DNA from 2 places in the Streptomyces sp. NPDC014991 genome. Region 1 is predicted to be linked to the other one. Evidence: riboswitches for the same ligand, from Rfam matches in the RefSeq annotation. Region 1 holds a riboswitch; the other holds the start of a gene.
The links. Region 1 has a riboswitch for S-adenosylmethionine ahead of ACF1BE_RS00985 (aminotransferase class V-fold PLP-dependent enzyme). Riboswitches for the same ligand answer to the same signal wherever they lie in the genome.
Positions count from the first base shown of each region.

Region 2: linked by a shared signal. The riboswitch ahead of thrC (threonine synthase) and the one ahead of ACF1BE_RS00985 (aminotransferase class V-fold PLP-dependent enzyme) in region 1 are both predicted to bind S-adenosylmethionine.

Region 1 is NZ_JBIBVY010000001.1:213,081-220,636, forward strand. Features, by position in the region: gene ACF1BE_RS00960 (NlpC/P60 family protein) at 1-1,015, opposite strand, end outside; gene ACF1BE_RS00965 (NYN domain-containing protein) at 1,228-2,571, opposite strand; gene ACF1BE_RS00970 (hypothetical protein) at 2,617-2,856, opposite strand; gene ACF1BE_RS00975 (rhomboid family intramembrane serine protease) at 3,010-3,804, shown strand; gene ACF1BE_RS00980 (Lrp/AsnC family transcriptional regulator) at 3,801-4,082, shown strand; gene ACF1BE_RS00985 (aminotransferase class V-fold PLP-dependent enzyme) at 4,226-5,587, opposite strand; SAM riboswitch class IV at 5,764-5,880, opposite strand; gene trpD (anthranilate phosphoribosyltransferase) at 5,955-7,019, opposite strand; gene ACF1BE_RS00995 (cytochrome bc complex cytochrome b subunit) at 7,141-7,556, opposite strand, start outside.
Region 2 is NZ_JBIBVY010000020.1:123,244-130,799, forward strand. Features, by position in the region: gene ACF1BE_RS27480 (ROK family protein) at 1-614, opposite strand, end outside; gene ACF1BE_RS27485 (extracellular solute-binding protein) at 757-2,001, shown strand; gene ACF1BE_RS27490 (DUF3263 domain-containing protein) at 2,106-2,330, shown strand; gene otsB (trehalose-phosphatase) at 2,366-3,223, shown strand; gene ACF1BE_RS27500 (trehalose-6-phosphate synthase) at 3,265-4,710, opposite strand; gene ACF1BE_RS27505 (glucosyl-3-phosphoglycerate synthase) at 4,785-5,729, opposite strand; SAM riboswitch class I at 5,885-6,041, shown strand; gene thrC (threonine synthase) at 6,059-7,342, shown strand; gene ACF1BE_RS27515 (MoaD/ThiS family protein) at 7,339-7,556, shown strand, end outside.

The DNA of each region.
Region 1 (7,556 bases):
GGAACGGCATGTTGCCGATGGCCTCGTAGCGGACGACGGCACCGGTGTGCGGGGCGTGCAGCACCTGGCCGTTGCCGGCGTACAGGCCCACGTGGTGCAGGTCGCCGTAGAAGAAGACCAGATCGCCGACCTTCAGGCCACCGACCGAGCCGATCCGGGTGCCGATGTTCGCCTGCGCCTCGGAGGTGCGCGGGATGGACACGCCGGCCTGGGCGTAGGCCCAGGAGGTCAGGCCCGAGCAGTCGAAGGAGGAGGGGCCCGTCGCGCCGTAGACGTACGGCTTGCCGATCTGGCTCTGGGCGGCGGAGAAGGCCGCCGAGGCGCGTCCGGAGGCGGGCGGGGCGTCGCCGAGGTCCACGCGCTCGGTGGAGGAGCGGTTGGCGCGCTGCTGCTCCTGCGCGAGCTGCGCCTTCTCCTTGGCGGTCAGGGTGTTCAGGAGCTTCTGCGCGTCGGCGAGCTTGCCCTGGACCTCCTGCTTCTTGTTGCCCAGTTCGGTGCGGGTGGCGGCGAGGTCCTTGAGTTTCTCGGTGGCCTCGGCCCGCTCCTGGGCCAGTTCGCGCTGTTTGTCCTGGATCTTCTTCAGCGCGTCGACCTGCTGGCTGCTCAACTGGTCGAGCGTGGACGCCTTGTCGAGATAGTCGTCCGGGTCGGAGGACAGGAAGAGCTGGACGGAGGCGTCGATGCCGCCGGAGCGGTACTGCGCGGTGGCCAGCGAACCCAGGCCGTCGCGGAGCTTGTTCAGCTCCTCCTGGCCGCGGGCGACGTCGTCCTGGATGGTGGAGATGTCCTTCTGCAGCTTCTGCTGCTTCTCCTTGGCGCCGTTGTACTTCTCGGTCGCCTGCTCCGCCTGCTCGTAGAGCTTGTCGACCTTGGCCTTCACCTCGTCCTTGCTCAGCTTCTCGCTGGGGGCGGCGTTGGCGGCGTTCGCGCTGAGCGCGACGGCAGCGGCGGCTGCGGTGGTCAGCACGGTCACACGGGTGCGACTGGGCTGCTTGGGTCGACGGTGGGACGCCACGGAGGACGAACTCCTTCTTGTGAGTGATCACCCGTTCGGAGGTTCGAGCCCAGACCCTAGTGACACAGTTGTGATCAGTTCAAATCCTCACAGGAAAAAACCCTGTCACGCCATGCATTCTTTGCACATAACTCACCTGCAGTGAGACGCGATTGACGCAACGTTGCGCGACGTTACGCCCAATTCGGGCATGAATGACGTCCGTTGGGCCTTCAGGACAGTCGCTTCAGAAGCACCGCAGAAGCCACGGGACGGGCACCCGCCCTGGCGACCCCGTCGGCCACCTCGCGGTCGGTGGAGGCGACGATGACCGGACGCCCCGGCGGTTCCGCGCGCACCAGCTGGCGGATCAGCTCGTCGGCCGTGACCCCCGGCTTGGAGAACAGCACACGCACCCCGCGCGGCGGCGCGAGCAGCACCGGCACGGCCAGTTCGGCGCCGTCGAAGACACACGTCACCTCGGCCCCGGTCTGCGCGGCGAGCGTGGAGAGCTGGCCCAGCAGCCTGAGCCGCTGCTTCTCCAGCGGCATCTGCGGATAGCCGGTCTTGGTCACGTTGTAGCCGTCGACGACCAGATGCGCCTGCGGCAGCGCGAGGAGCTGGTCGAGGATGGCCGGGTCGTTCTCGGACAGGGCGCGCGCCGCGATGTCCTTCGGGGTCATCCGGCCCGGCTCCACCGCGTCGACCGTCTCGGCCGGGCGCACGGACACCGGGGGCAGGGCGAGTTCGCGCCGCAGGCCCTGGGCCGCCTCCAGCAGGGTGTCGAGCAGCAGCCGTACCCGCATGTCCTCCACGCTGCGGCCCTCCCGGGCCGCCCGCCGGGTGGCCTCCAGCGCGGCCTCGGCCTCGCTCAGACGGGCCTTGAGCCGCCGCGACTCGCTGTCAGCGGCCGACACCCGGGCGTGCGCCTCGGCGCGCGCGGCGTCCATCTCGCCGTGCGCCTTGCGCAGCGCGGCCTCGCCCCGCTTGACGTCGCTGAGCGCGGCCCGCAGCTTGCGGTGCAGCGAGTCGGCTTCCTTCCTCGCCGACTCCAGCTCCGTGCGCAGCCTCTCCGTCTCGGCGCGGGTGTGGTCGCGGGCCTGGGCCAGCTCCGCGCGCAGCCGGTCCAGCTCGGCGCGGTTCTCCTCGTCGGCCCGCTCGGCGTCCGCGCGCTGGGCCTCCTCGCCGGCCGCGGTGACCAGCTTCACCCAGCCCGCCGGGCGCAGTACGTAGGCCGCGGCCGCCACGTCGAGCGGATCCGCGGCCGGGGGCGGCGAGCCGGAGTCGAGGGCGCCGGCGAGTTCCGGCTGCGTCTCTCTGTACTTCTCCCCGATCCGCTGCCGGAACAGCGGATCGGTCTCCAGCGCCGCCGCCATCGCGTTGCCGGCGAACTTGGCCCGGCGGTTCGGGGCGAACCGGGCGTACTGCCGCAACTGGGCAGGAAGTTCGGCCATGGTCAGCCCGCCGAAGCCGTCCGAGACGATCTGCACGACCCGCCGGCGCACGCCGTCGGGCAGCGGACGGTCGAGCACCTCAGCGGTGCCGTCGCCCGGCCCCCCGCCTGCGCTCTCCACCATCCGTCACACCCCAATACCGAAAAGCCGCTCCGGGACCGCTCCGCTTCAGGAGCCGGCGCCCGGCCTGTCCACGAGTTCCACCTGGTCCACCGCGTTGCACCAGCGGCAGCGCACCGACTCGATGGTCTCACTGACCACCTCGCGCTCCTCCACCGTCGGCTCACCGGCCAGGTCGAGATGGACGTACTCGACGACCTTGGACGAGCGGGTCACGTCGAAGCGGGTGAGGTTGCCGCACAGGGTGCAGCGCCATCGTGTCGTGGCCGTCGGCAGGGGAACCGTCATCGTGACTGTCCGCTTCCTTCTCGTGTCGGTCCGCGCCGTTCCCCGGCGCGTGTGGCTCGTAACCCTACGGCCTGCCGGGACCTCGCCGCCCGCCCGTCCACGGCGGCGAGGCGGTCTGTCAGCATCCATCCCGTTACGTCATGCTCTGTAGTCATGATCAGCACCTGGAGCACGGCGGTCGGCAGGGCACTCCGAGCGGTCCGGGGCACCCCGGCGCCGATCACGTATGGCCTCATCGTCCTGTGCTGTCTGCTCTTCGTCCTGGGCCCCGCCTCCGGACTCACCCCCGGGTACGGCACCGGGGACGCGCTGCTCGCCGCGCAGCGGACGTACTTCCGGCGCTGGGGCGTGGTGCCGGCCGAACTGTTCGGCAGACCGGCCCGGGAAGCACTCACCCCGGCCACCGCGCTGTTCGTGCACGGCAGCTGGGTCCACCTGCTCGGCAACATGCTGTTCCTCTTCGTCTTCGGGGCGATGACCGAGGAACGCATGGGCCGGGTGCAGTTCACCCTGTTCTACGTCGGCTGCGGGTACCTCGCCCTGCTGGGCTACGCGGCCGCCAACGCCACCTCCGAGCAGTCGCTGGTCGGCGCCTCCGGGGCGATCTCGGCGGTCCTCGGAGCCTTCCTCTACCTGTTCCCCCGCGCCCGCGTGACCAGTCTTCTGCCCTTCCTGTTCTTCCTGCCGCTGCGCTTCCCGGCCTGGGTGGTGCTGCCGTTCTGGGCGGCGCTCCAGTGGTTCGCGGCGGGGCGGGCCTCCGACGGGCCCGGGGTGGCCTACCTCGCGCACCTGGTCGGGTTCGGCCTGGGATTCGGCTACGCGTGGGTGCGCTACGGACGCGGGCGGAGCCGCGCGGGCGGTCCCGGCGGGGCGGCGGTGGGAGACGAACGGGCGACTAGAGTGAGGGCCGCACCAGCTCCGGTCACCGAGGGAGAGACACAGCCGTGATCACCGCGATCGTTCTGATCAAGACCAGCGTGGACCGGATCCCCGAGATCGCGGAGCGCATCGCCGCGCTGGACAGCGTCAGCGAGGTCTTCTCGGTCACCGGCACCTACGACCTGATCGCCATGGTCCGGGTCGGGCAGCACGAGGACCTCGCCGAGATCATTCCCGGCCGGATCAGCAAGATCCCCGGCGTGGAGGCCACCGACACGCACGTCGCGTTCCGCACCTACTCCCAGCACGACCTGGAAGCGGCGTTCGCGATCGGCCTCGACAACTAGGGCCTCTCGTTCGGATCATGCCGGGCTCGCGGGTCCTGGCACCAGGACCCGCTCCCTGATCCGGCCTGATCCGAACGAAAGATGCTAGGCCGTCGCGTCAGGGCCCGCCACCCCGGCAGGGGCCGGGAGGCGGGCCGGCTTCCTCAGACCGCCGGGACGCAGCGGCCGTCCTCCGTGCGGTACTGCCACCGGGCGCCGTCCCGCACCAGTTCCCGTACGGCGTTCACGAAGCGCTCGACGTGCTCGTCGGGGGTGCCGGCACCGAAGCTGACCCGGACGGCGTTCAGGGACCTCTCGCCCGGGGCCGCCTCCGGGGCGCCGCACTCCCCCTGGGCCTGCGGGTCGGTGCCCAGCAGGGTGCGGACGAGGGGGTGGGCGCAGAAGAGGCCGTCGCGGACGCCGATGCCGTACTCGGCGGACAGGGCGGCGGCGAAGTGCGAGCTGTTCCAGCCGTCGACGACGAAGGAGAGGACGCCCACGCGCGGGGCGTCGTCGCCGAAGAGGGAGAGGATCCTGACCTCCGGGATTCCGGCCAGGCCCTCGCGGACCGTGCGGATCAGGTGCTCCTCGCGGGCGACGAGGGTGTCCCAGCCGGCCTCGGTGAGGGCCTTGCAGGCGGAGGCGATGGAGTACACGCCGATCACGTTCGGGGAGCCGGCCTCGTGGCGGGCGGCGCTGTCGTGCCACTCCACGGCCACCCCGCCGTCCTGCCGCCGGGTCACCTTGCGGCTGGCGCCGCCGCCCGCGAGGTACGGCTCGGCCGCCTGGAGCCAGTCGGCGCGGCCGGCCAGGACGCCGGAGCCGAAGGGGGCGTACAGCTTGTGGCCGGAGAAGGCGACCCAGTCGACGTCCAGGTCCCCGATGTCCACCGGGTGGTGGGGGACCAGCTGAGCGGCGTCCAGGACGATGCGGGCGCCGTGGGCGTGCGCGGCGGCGGCCAGCTCGCGCACCGGCCACAGCTCGCCGGTGACGTTGGAGGCACCCGTGACGCAGACCAGGGCCGGGCCGTGGGGGTCGCGGTCGGCCAGGGCCCGCTCCAGGGTCCGGACCGCCTGCTGCGGGGTGCGCGGGGCGTCGAGGCAGGTCACCCGGGCGTCCTGCCAGGGCAGCAGGGAGGCGTGGTGCTCGGTCTCGAAGACGAAGACCTGGCAGCCGGCCGGGAGCGCGCGTGCCAGGAGGTTGAGGGAGTCGGTGGTCGAGCGGGTGAAGACGACCTGGTCGGCCGGGCGGCAGCCGAGGAACTCGGCGACGGTCCCGCGGGCGTTCTCGAACAGGTCGGTGGAGAGCTGGGAGAGGTAGCCGGCACCACGGTGGACGCTGCCGTAGTACGGCGCGTAGGCCGCGACGTCGTCCCAGACCCGCTGGAGGGCGGGGGCGCTGGCCGCGTAGTCGAGCGCGGCGTAGGCGACCTCGCCGCCCGTCACGAGCGGGACGGTGACGTCCCGGCCCAGCACGGGCAGCGGGGCGCGAAGGGACCGGTCGGCGGCAGCGGTGGAGAGGGACATGGCTGAACTCCCGTGAAGGCAGGTGGAATCCGCCGGGCGAGCGGGCGTGCTCGAGCGCCGGTGGGGTGAAGGGGGATGCGGAGGCGGGGCTCTGCGGCCCTAGCGCATTCGCTTGCTCACGGGGGGCTCCTCGACGACCAGGATCCCTGGCCCCACACTCTCAGAAGTGTGCGAGGGATCCGCGCTTGCCGTGGACCTTGTTGTCCACGGCCTGGTCCTCACCCGGGGCACCCCGCCACGGACGGAGGGTTGCCGGACAGTCGGCCGGGGCCTCATGACTGTCACTCATGACCTGGTGGAAGAACGTACGCGAACTGATCGTCGTCCCGCAACCCGTGTCCGGATCGCGGGACGACGTGCGGTGCGGTCAGGCGTTGCTGGCCGCCACCCACCGCTCCAGCGTCCGCCGGGCCGCCCCCGAGTCGATCGACTCCGCGGCCTTCACCATGCCGGCGCGGAGCTGCTCGGGGAGCGACGCGTCGGTCGGGTCCAGGGCCACCAGGGCCGCCGCCGAGTTCAGCAGGACGGCGTCCCGTACGGGCCCCCGCTCGCCGTCGAGCAGGCGGCGGGCGACGTCCGCGTTGTGGGCCGGGTCGCCGCCGCGCAGCGCCTCCACCGGAACCAGGTCGAGACCCGCGTCACGGGGGTCGAAGGACTCCTCGCGGACCCGGCCGTCGCGGACCACCCACACCCGGGAGGTGGATGTCGTCGTCAGTTCGTCCAGGCCGTCGTCGCCGCGGAAGACCAGGGAGGAGTTGCCCCGTTCCGCGAGCACGCCGGCGACGATGGGCGCCTCGTGCGCGACGGCGACACCGACCGCCTGGGCCCGCACCCGCGCCGGGTTGGTCAGCGGGCCGAGCAGGTTGAACACCGTCCGGATGCCGAGCTGTCCGCGGGCGGCGCCCACATGGCGCAGCGCCGGGTGGAACTTCACGGCGAAGCAGAAGGTGATGCCGGCCTCCTCCGCGACCTCCGCGACCCGGCGGGGGGTGAGGTCGAGGTTGACGCCGAGCTTCTCCAGGACGTCGGAGGAGCCGGACGCCGAGGACGCGGCCCGGTTGCCGTGCTTGACGACCTTCGCGCCCGTACCGGCCACGACGAGCGAGGACATGGTGGAGATGTTCACCGTCCTGGCTCCGTCGCCGCCGGTGCCGACGATGTCGACGGTGCGGCCGGGTACCTCGATCACGTTCGCGTGCTCGTACATGGTGCGGACCAGGCCGGTGATCTCCTGGACCGTCTGCCCCTTCGCCCGCAGCGCCACCGCGAATCCGGCGATCTGGGCGTCGGTCGCCTCACCGCGCATGATCCGGTCCATCGCCCACGCGGTGTCGTCGGCCGCCAGGTCACGGCCCTGAAGGAGACCGTTCAGCAGGGCGGGCCAGGAGCGGCCCGCCGCGGTGTCGCCGCCAGCGGGGGTCACAGCGCTCATCAGCCGCTCCTCGTACACAGTCCTGCTCCGTCGTACCCCACCCTATCCAGCCGGAGACACCGCGAAGGGCCCCGTCCGCGACACGGACGGGGCCCTTCTGCGTGGTGTGGCGACGCCGGGATCAGTGGTGGCCGTGGCCGCTCGTGATCTCCTTGAACTCCTCGACGGTCGGCTTCGGGATCTGGCTGTCCTCGCCGTAGTAGGCGTTGGAGAGCTTCACCCGCAGCTTCTGGGAGGTGCCCACCTTGCGCTCGACGCCGTTCTCGTCGGTCGTCGGACCGATCTCGGCCGGCCGGTACTGCTCGTGCGCGGTGAGCGTGTGCAGCTGCTCCTGGCTGAGCGGCTCGTGCACCTCGATGAACTCACCGTGCGGCAGCCGCTTGATGATGCCGGTCTCGCGGCCGTGCAGCACCTTGTCGCGGTCGCGGCGCTGGAGGCCGAGGCAGATCCGCCTGGTGGCGATGAACGTGAGCACCGGCCCGGCGAAGAACGCGATCCGGACGAACCAGGTGACCGCGTTGATCGACAGGTGGAAGT
Region 2 (7,556 bases), on a different contig from region 1:
GCGTCCGGGTTCCCGCAGGCGGCGGCCCATGCCGCGCTGACGGCAGACGCGGAGGCGTACCGCTCCAGGCAGCCGTACTGCCCGCAGGGGCAGGCGGCGCCCCGGGGGCGTACGCGGATGTGACCGATCTCGCCCGCGAAGCCGTCCGCGCCGGCCTCCACCCGGCCGTCGATGCCGATGGCGCCGGCGATCCCGGTGCCGAGCGGCACGAACAGGAACCGGTCCGCGCCCCGGCCCGCGCCGATCCGGCCCTCGGCGAGTCCGCCGGTGCGCACGTCGTGGCCGAGGGCGACGGGCATTCCGAGCCGGTCGGTGAGCAGGGCCCGCAGGGGTACGTCCTTCCAGCCGAGGTTGGCGGAGTAGACGGCGGTGCCCTGTGCCTCGTCGACGATGCCGGGGACGGCGATGCCGGCCGCGTCGGCCGGTCCGCCGCAGTGCTCGACGCCGTAGGCGCGCAGCTCGGCGGCGAAGTCGAGGATGCCCTCGATCACCGCCTCGGAGCCGCGCTCGCGGCCGGTGGCGCGGCGGGCGCGGTGCAGCAGGGCGCCGTCGTCGCCGACGAGGGCGGCCTTCATCCCGGTACCGCCCACGTCGAGGGCGATGACATGTCTCACCACGGGCTCTAGTGTGACCCTCCTACCCGGGAAAGGTCTAGTCCACTCACGTGGTGTAGACCTTAGGTGTCCATATATCGAACGGTCAGACAGCAGGGTTGGGGTTTTGAGGGTGCGTCGGGGTACGGCAGGAACGATCGCGGTGGTGTCCGCACTGGGCATGACGGCGGTTCTCGGCGGCTGCGGGGGTACGGGCTCCTCGGACGTGACCCTCAGACTCGTCGCCGCCGACTACGGCGACTCCGCCGCCAACAGCTCCAAGAAGTACTGGGACGACCTCGCCGAGGAGTACGAGTCGCACCACCCCGGCGTGAAGGTCGAGGTCAGCGTCTACTCCTGGAACGACGTCGACCGCAAGGTCAAGGAAATGGTCGACGCCGGCCACGCCCCCGACCTGGCCCAGATCGGCGCCTACGCCGACTACGCCGCGGCCGGCAAGCTCTACCAGGTCTCCGACCTGCTCTCCATCCGCACCCAGGCCGACCTCCTCTCCCAGCTCTCCGACGCCGGCGAGTGGAAGCACACCCAGTACGGCATCCCCTTCGCCGCCTCCACCCGGGTGCTCTTCTACAACAAGACCCTGTTCGCCGGTGCCGGCCTCACCCCGCCCACCACCTGGGACCAGTTGGCCGCCGACGCCCGCGCCCTGAAGGACAAGGGCGTGAAGTACCCCTACGCCCTGCCGCTCGGCCCCGAGGAGGCCCAGGCCGAGACCATGCAGTGGCTGCTCGGCGGCGGCAGCGGCTACACCGACGACGTCGGCACCTACACCATCGACTCCGCGCAGAACATGGAGACGTTCACCTGGCTCAAGGACGAGCTGGTCGACAAGGGCCTGACCGGCCCCGTCGCCCCCGGCAAGCTCAACCGCGCCGACGCCTTCGCCGCGTTCGCCGACGGCCAGGTCGGCATGCTCAACGGGCACCCCACGCTGATCCAGCAGGCCGGCCGCAAGGGCGTGAAGTTCGGCATGGTGCCGATGCCGGGCCGCACCGGCAAGGCCCGGGCCTCCATGGGCGTCGCCGACTGGATGATGGGCTTCCGGCAGAACGGGCACGCCGACCAGATCGGCGACTTCCTCGACTTCGTCTACAGCGAGAAGAACGTCCTCACCTTCTCCCGCGCGTACGGGCTGCTCCCCGTCACCGGCTCCGCCTCCACCGCCATGAGCACGTCCGGCAAGGCCTCCGACAAGGTCCTGCGCCCCTTCCTGGACCAGCTGCCCACGTCCCAGCTGTACCCCGTCGGCAAGACCTCCTGGGCGTCGGTCAGCGCGGCCGTGAAGCAGAACATCGGGCAGGCCGTCGCCCCCGGCGGCAGCCCCTCCGGCGTCCTGACCCGGCTCCAGTCCACGGCCACGGCGGCCGACAGCGGCACCGCCGGCTAGGTTGCCGGGCCGTGTCGTCCGACTCCCGGCTGCCCCACGACGCCGGGCACGCACTCCCGCCGCACCGGGCCCGGCTGTCCGTGCCCGGCGCTACGGTGGCTCCCATGGAACTGGGCAGCCGCGAGAAGGCCATCCTCGCGCTGGAGCGCCGGGCGTTCCCCGGCCCCGGCGCGAAGGAACGGGCGATCCGCGAGGAGCTGGATCTGTCCCCCGTCCGCTACTACCAGCTCCTCAACGCCCTCCTGGACGACGCCCGGGCCCTGGCGCACGACCCGGTCACCGTCAACCGGCTGCGCCGGATCCGGCAGACGCGGCGCGCCGAACGCTGAGGAGTGGACGGGCCTTCCGTGGATAGGGTCGCCGTATGGGCACCCACACGACGGACTCCCCGCACCCGCTGCCGCTCCCGGCCACCCAGGCCGGCCGGGACGGGCTCGCCGCGCTGCTCGCCCGGCCCCGTGACGCCGTGATCGGACTGGACTTCGACGGCACACTGGCCCCGATCGTCGCCGACCCCGAACAGGCCCGCGCCCACCCCGGGGCCGTGCCCGCGCTGGCCGCGCTCGCCCCCGAGGTGGCCTCCGTCGCCGTGATCACCGGCCGCCCGCCCGAGGTGGCGGTCCGGTACGGCGGCTTCGCGGACGTCCCCGGCCTGGAGCACCTCACCGTCCTCGGCCACTACGGCGCCGAACGCTGGGACGCGGCCACCGGCACGGTCACCGCGCCACCCCCGCACCCGGGTGTGGCCGCCGCCCGCGCCGAACTGCCCGGCCTGCTGGAGCGTGCCGGCGCCGGGCAGGGCACCTGGATCGAGGAGAAGGGCCGGGCGCTCGCGGTCCACACCCGCCGCGCCGCCGACCCGCAGGCCGCGTTCGAGGCCCTGCGCGGCCCCCTCGCCGGCCTCGCCACCCGGCACGGCCTGATCGTCGAACCCGGCCGCCTGGTCCTGGAGCTCCGCCCGCCGGGCATGGACAAGGGCGTGGCCCTCCTGGACCACGCCCGTGCCACCCGGGCCGGCTGCGTCGTCTACGCCGGCGACGACCTGGGCGACCTGCCCGCCTTCGCCGCGGTCGACGAACTCCGCGCCGCCGGCACCCCCGGCCTGCTGGTGTGCAGCGGCAGCACGGAGGTCACCGAACTGGCGGACCGCGCCGACCTGGTGGTGGCCGGCCCGGAAGGCGTCGTGGAGCTGCTGCGGGGGCTGGCGGCCCAGCTCGGGTGACGGGCCCGGCCGGCCGGGCCCGGGGCGCCGGGCCCGGCCGGTCAGCCCCGCAGCGCGTCGAGCTGGTCCAGGAACCAGCGCGTCGGCGGCAGCGCGGTCGCCGCCGCGGCCAGCCGCTTCGAGCGCTCCGCCCGCTCGGCCACGGGCAGGCTCAGGGCCGCGTGCAGCGCGTCCGCCGTCCCCCCGATGTCGTACGGGTTCACCACGATCGCGTCCCCGCCCAGCTCCTCGTACGCCCCGGCCTCCCGGGACAGCACCAGCGCGCAGCCCGCGTCGGAGACCACCGGGACCTCCTTGGCGACCAGGTTCATGCCGTCGCGGATGGGGTTCACCAGGGCCACGTCGGCCAGCCGGTAGGCGGCCAGGGAGCGGGCGAAGTCGTCCTTCACGTGCAGGACGACCGGGGTCCAGCCCGCCGTGCCGTACCGCCCGTTGATGTCGTCCGCGACCCGCCGCACCTCGGCGGTGTACTCGCGGTACACGGCGAGGTCCTGCCGGGACGGGTACGCGAAGGCCACGTGGACGACCTTCTCCCGCCATTCGGGGTGGTCGTCGAGCAGCTGCCGGTAGGCCAGCAGCCCGCGCACGATGTTCTTGGACAGCTCGGTGCGGTCCACCCGGACGATCGCCCTGCGCGCCGACCCGTCAGGACCCGGGCCGATCTCCTCGCGCAGTGCCGTCATCCGCTCGGCCACGTCGTCCTGGTGGGCCCGTCCGCGCAGGAAGTCCGCGTCCGCGCCCAGACCGTGCACCCCGATCCGGGTGCCGGCGGCGGCGTCGGGCCCGAGCACCACCTGACAGCAGGCGGTGAAGGCGTCCGCCCACCGCTGGGTGAGGAACGCCGCGCGGTCCGCGCCCAGGATGCCGCCGAGCAGCTCGGCGGCGATGTCGTCGGGCAGCAGGCGGAAATAGTCCGGCGGCGCCCAGGGGGTGTGCGAGAAGTGGCCGATGCGCAGGTCGGGGCGGAGTTCGCGGAGCATGCGCGGGGCCAGGGCGAGGTGGTAGTCCTGGATCAGCACCGCCGCGCCCTCGGCGGCCTCCTCGGCCAGCGCCTCGGCGAACGCCTGGTTGTAGGCCCGGTAGGACGCCCACTGCCGCCGGAACCGCGCGTCGAAGACCGGCTCCATCGGGGTCTGGTACAGCATGTGGTGGACGAACCAGAGCACCGAGTTGGCGATGTCGTTGTAGGCCTCGGCGTGCACGGTCGCGTCGATGTCGAGCATCCGCACCCGCTGCCCGCCGGTGTCCGCGGCCGGCAGCAGTGCGCCGTCCGCGCGCCGCACGGCCTCGCGGTCGCCGGCGCCGAGCGCGGCGCACACCCACACGGAGTCCGCGTCCGACCCGATCGCCGACAGCCCGGAGACCAGCCCGCCGCCGCCCCGCCTGGCGTGCAGCGAGCCCTCCTCGTCGATCTGATACGAAACCGGGCCGCGATTGGACGCGACCAGCACCTGAGCCTGTTCAGCAGCGCCGTGCGTGGAAGCCATACGCCTCAACCTAGCCCGGCCCACAAACGCTCAAACGTACGGTCCACCCGGGAAGGGGACCGTATACGGACTGTTCACGCCACCTTCCGCTCGGCGTACTCGGCGATCTCCACCATGGGCGGCCGTTCCTCGGTGTCCACCGAGTAGGTGCGCGGCTCGAACCCGTCCTCGCCGCGCTCGAACTGGGTCAGCGCGGGCCGGATCAGATGGCCGCGGGCCAGCCGGAGCTGGGCGGTGCGGTAGATCGCGGCGGCCATCCGGCCCAGGGCCTGCCCGTCCTGATGGCGGTGCAGGCGCACGCCCACGTCGACCTGGGCCAGCGCGTCCAGGCCGGCCAGGTGCAGCGCGTCCACCAGCATCCCCAGCTCCACGCCGTAGCCGACGGGGAACGGCAGCTGCTCCAGCAGGGAGCGGCGGGCCGCGTACTCGCCGCCCAGCGGCTGCACGAAGCCGGCCAGCTGCGGCCAGTGCATGTTCAGCAGCGGCCGGGCCATGAGTTCGGTGACCCGGCCGCCCTGTCCGGCCGCGCCGCCGAGCGGGCGGTCGTACATCGCCTTGACCAGGTCGACACCGGGGTCGGTGAGCAGCGGGCCGACGATCCCGGAGACGAAGTCGGAGGAGAACTCGCGCAGGTCCGCGTCGATGAAACAGACGATGTCCCCGCCGGTCACCAGCAGCGAGCGCCACAGCACCTCGCCCTTGCCGGGGACGGCGGGGATGCGGGGCAGGACGGCGTCGCGGTGGACGACCCGGGCGCCGGCGCGCGCGGCGACCTGCGCGGTGCGGTCGGTGGAGCCGGAGTCGACGACGACGATCTCGTCGACCAGCGGTATCTGCTCGACGAGGTCGTGGCGGATGACCGCGACGATGTCGCCGACCGTCTCCTCCTCGTTGAGCGCGGGCAGCACGACGCTGATCGTCTGGCCGGTGCGTTGCTTGGCGGCCAGGATGCGGTGGAGCGGGCGGTCGGTCACGGACCAGGAGCGGTCGGCCAGCCAGCGCTCGACTTCTTCCAGCACGGTCTGCGGCTCCTCACTGTCACGACCACACACACCGTGTGATCCATCTCGCGGTACGGACGACTATCTCAACTGTCCTGGCCTTCGGTTACAGTCTTGAACAACGCCGGTGACCATCGCATGTCGGGGGTCGCCCGCGCCCCACAACCACATATTGCTCATCCAGAGGGGCAGAGGGACACGGCCCGATGAAGCCCCGGCAACCCTCCAGTCGGTTCTCGTAGATCAGTTCTGATCGTCTCCGCGAGGCTCCCGGCTAGGGAAGGTGCCAAATCCGTCTCACGGCGAAGTGCGTCGTGAGGAAGATGAGGAGAAAGGGCCTCGCCTCCATGGCTGTGCAGACAGTTGCAAGCACCGGCAGTTCCACCGTCGACCTCGGTCCCGCCACGGCCCTGAGCTGTCGCGAGTGCGGTCACCGGGTGCCCCTCGGCCCGGTCTTCGCCTGCGAGGAGTGTTTCGGTCCGCTGGAGATCGCCTACGACTTCTCCGCCTACGGCACCGAAGAGCTGCGCCGCCGCATCGAGGCGGGCCCCGCGAACATCTGGCGCTACGCCCCGCTGCTGCCCGTCCCCGCGGACGTCGCCGGCAAGCCGAACCTGAACCCGGGCTGGACCGAGCTGGTCAGGGCCGACAACCTGGCGCGCGAGCTGGGCGTGACCGGCGGGCTGTACGTGAAGGACGACTCCGGCAACCCGACGCACTCCTTCAAGGACCGGGTCGTCGCCCAGGCCCTGGAGGCCGCCCGCGCCTTCGGCTTCACCACCCTGTCCTGCTCCTCCACGGGCAACCTGGCCGGTGCCGTCGGCGCCGCCGCCGCCCGGGCCGGCCTGCGCTCCTGCGTGTTCATCCCGCACGACCTGGAGCAGGCCAAGGTGGTCATGGCCGCCGTCTACGGCGGTGAGCTGGTCGGCATCGAGGGCAACTACGACGACGTGAACCGCTTCTGCTCGGAGCTGATCGGCGACTCGGCCGGCGAGGGCTGGGGCTTCGTCAACGTCAACCTGCGGCCGTACTACGCGGAGGGCTCCAAGACCCTCGCGTACGAGATCTGCGAACAGCTCGGCTGGCGGCTGCCCGACCAGATCGTGGTGCCGATCGCCTCCGGCTCCCAGCTCACCAAGATCGACAAGGGTCTGAGGGAGCTGATCGAACTCGGCCTCGTCGAGGACCGTCCGTACCGGATCTTCGGCGCCCAGGCCGAGGGCTGCTCGCCGGTGTCCACCGCCTTCAAAGCCGGGCACGACGTCGTGCGGCCGCAGAAGCCGAACACGATCGCCAAGTCGCTCGCCATCGGCAACCCGGCCGACGGTCCGTACGTGCTGGACATCGCCCGCCGCACCGGCGGCGCCGTGGAGGACGTCACCGACCAGCAGGTGGTGGACGCCATCCGGCTGCTCGCGCGGACCGAGGGCATCTTCGCGGAGACCGCCGGCGGTGTCACCGTGGGCGTCACCCGCAAGCTGATCGAGAACGGCGTGCTGGACCCGGCGAGGACCACGGTCGTCCTGAACACCGGTGACGGCCTGAAGACCCTGGACGCGGTGGCCGGGACCGGTCTCACCGCCACCATCCGCCCGACCCTGGACTCCTTCCGAGAGGCTGGCCTCGCATGAGCGTGACCGTTCGCATCCCCACCATCCTGCGTACCTACACCGGCGGCTCGGCGGAGGTCGCCGCGCAGGGCGCGACCCTCGCCGAGGTCATCGCCGACCTGGAGAAGAACCACACCGGGATCGCCGCCCGGGTGCTGGACGACCAGGGCCGGCTGCGCCGGTTCGTCAACGTGTACGTGAACGACGACGACGTCCGCTTCGAGCAGGGCCTGGA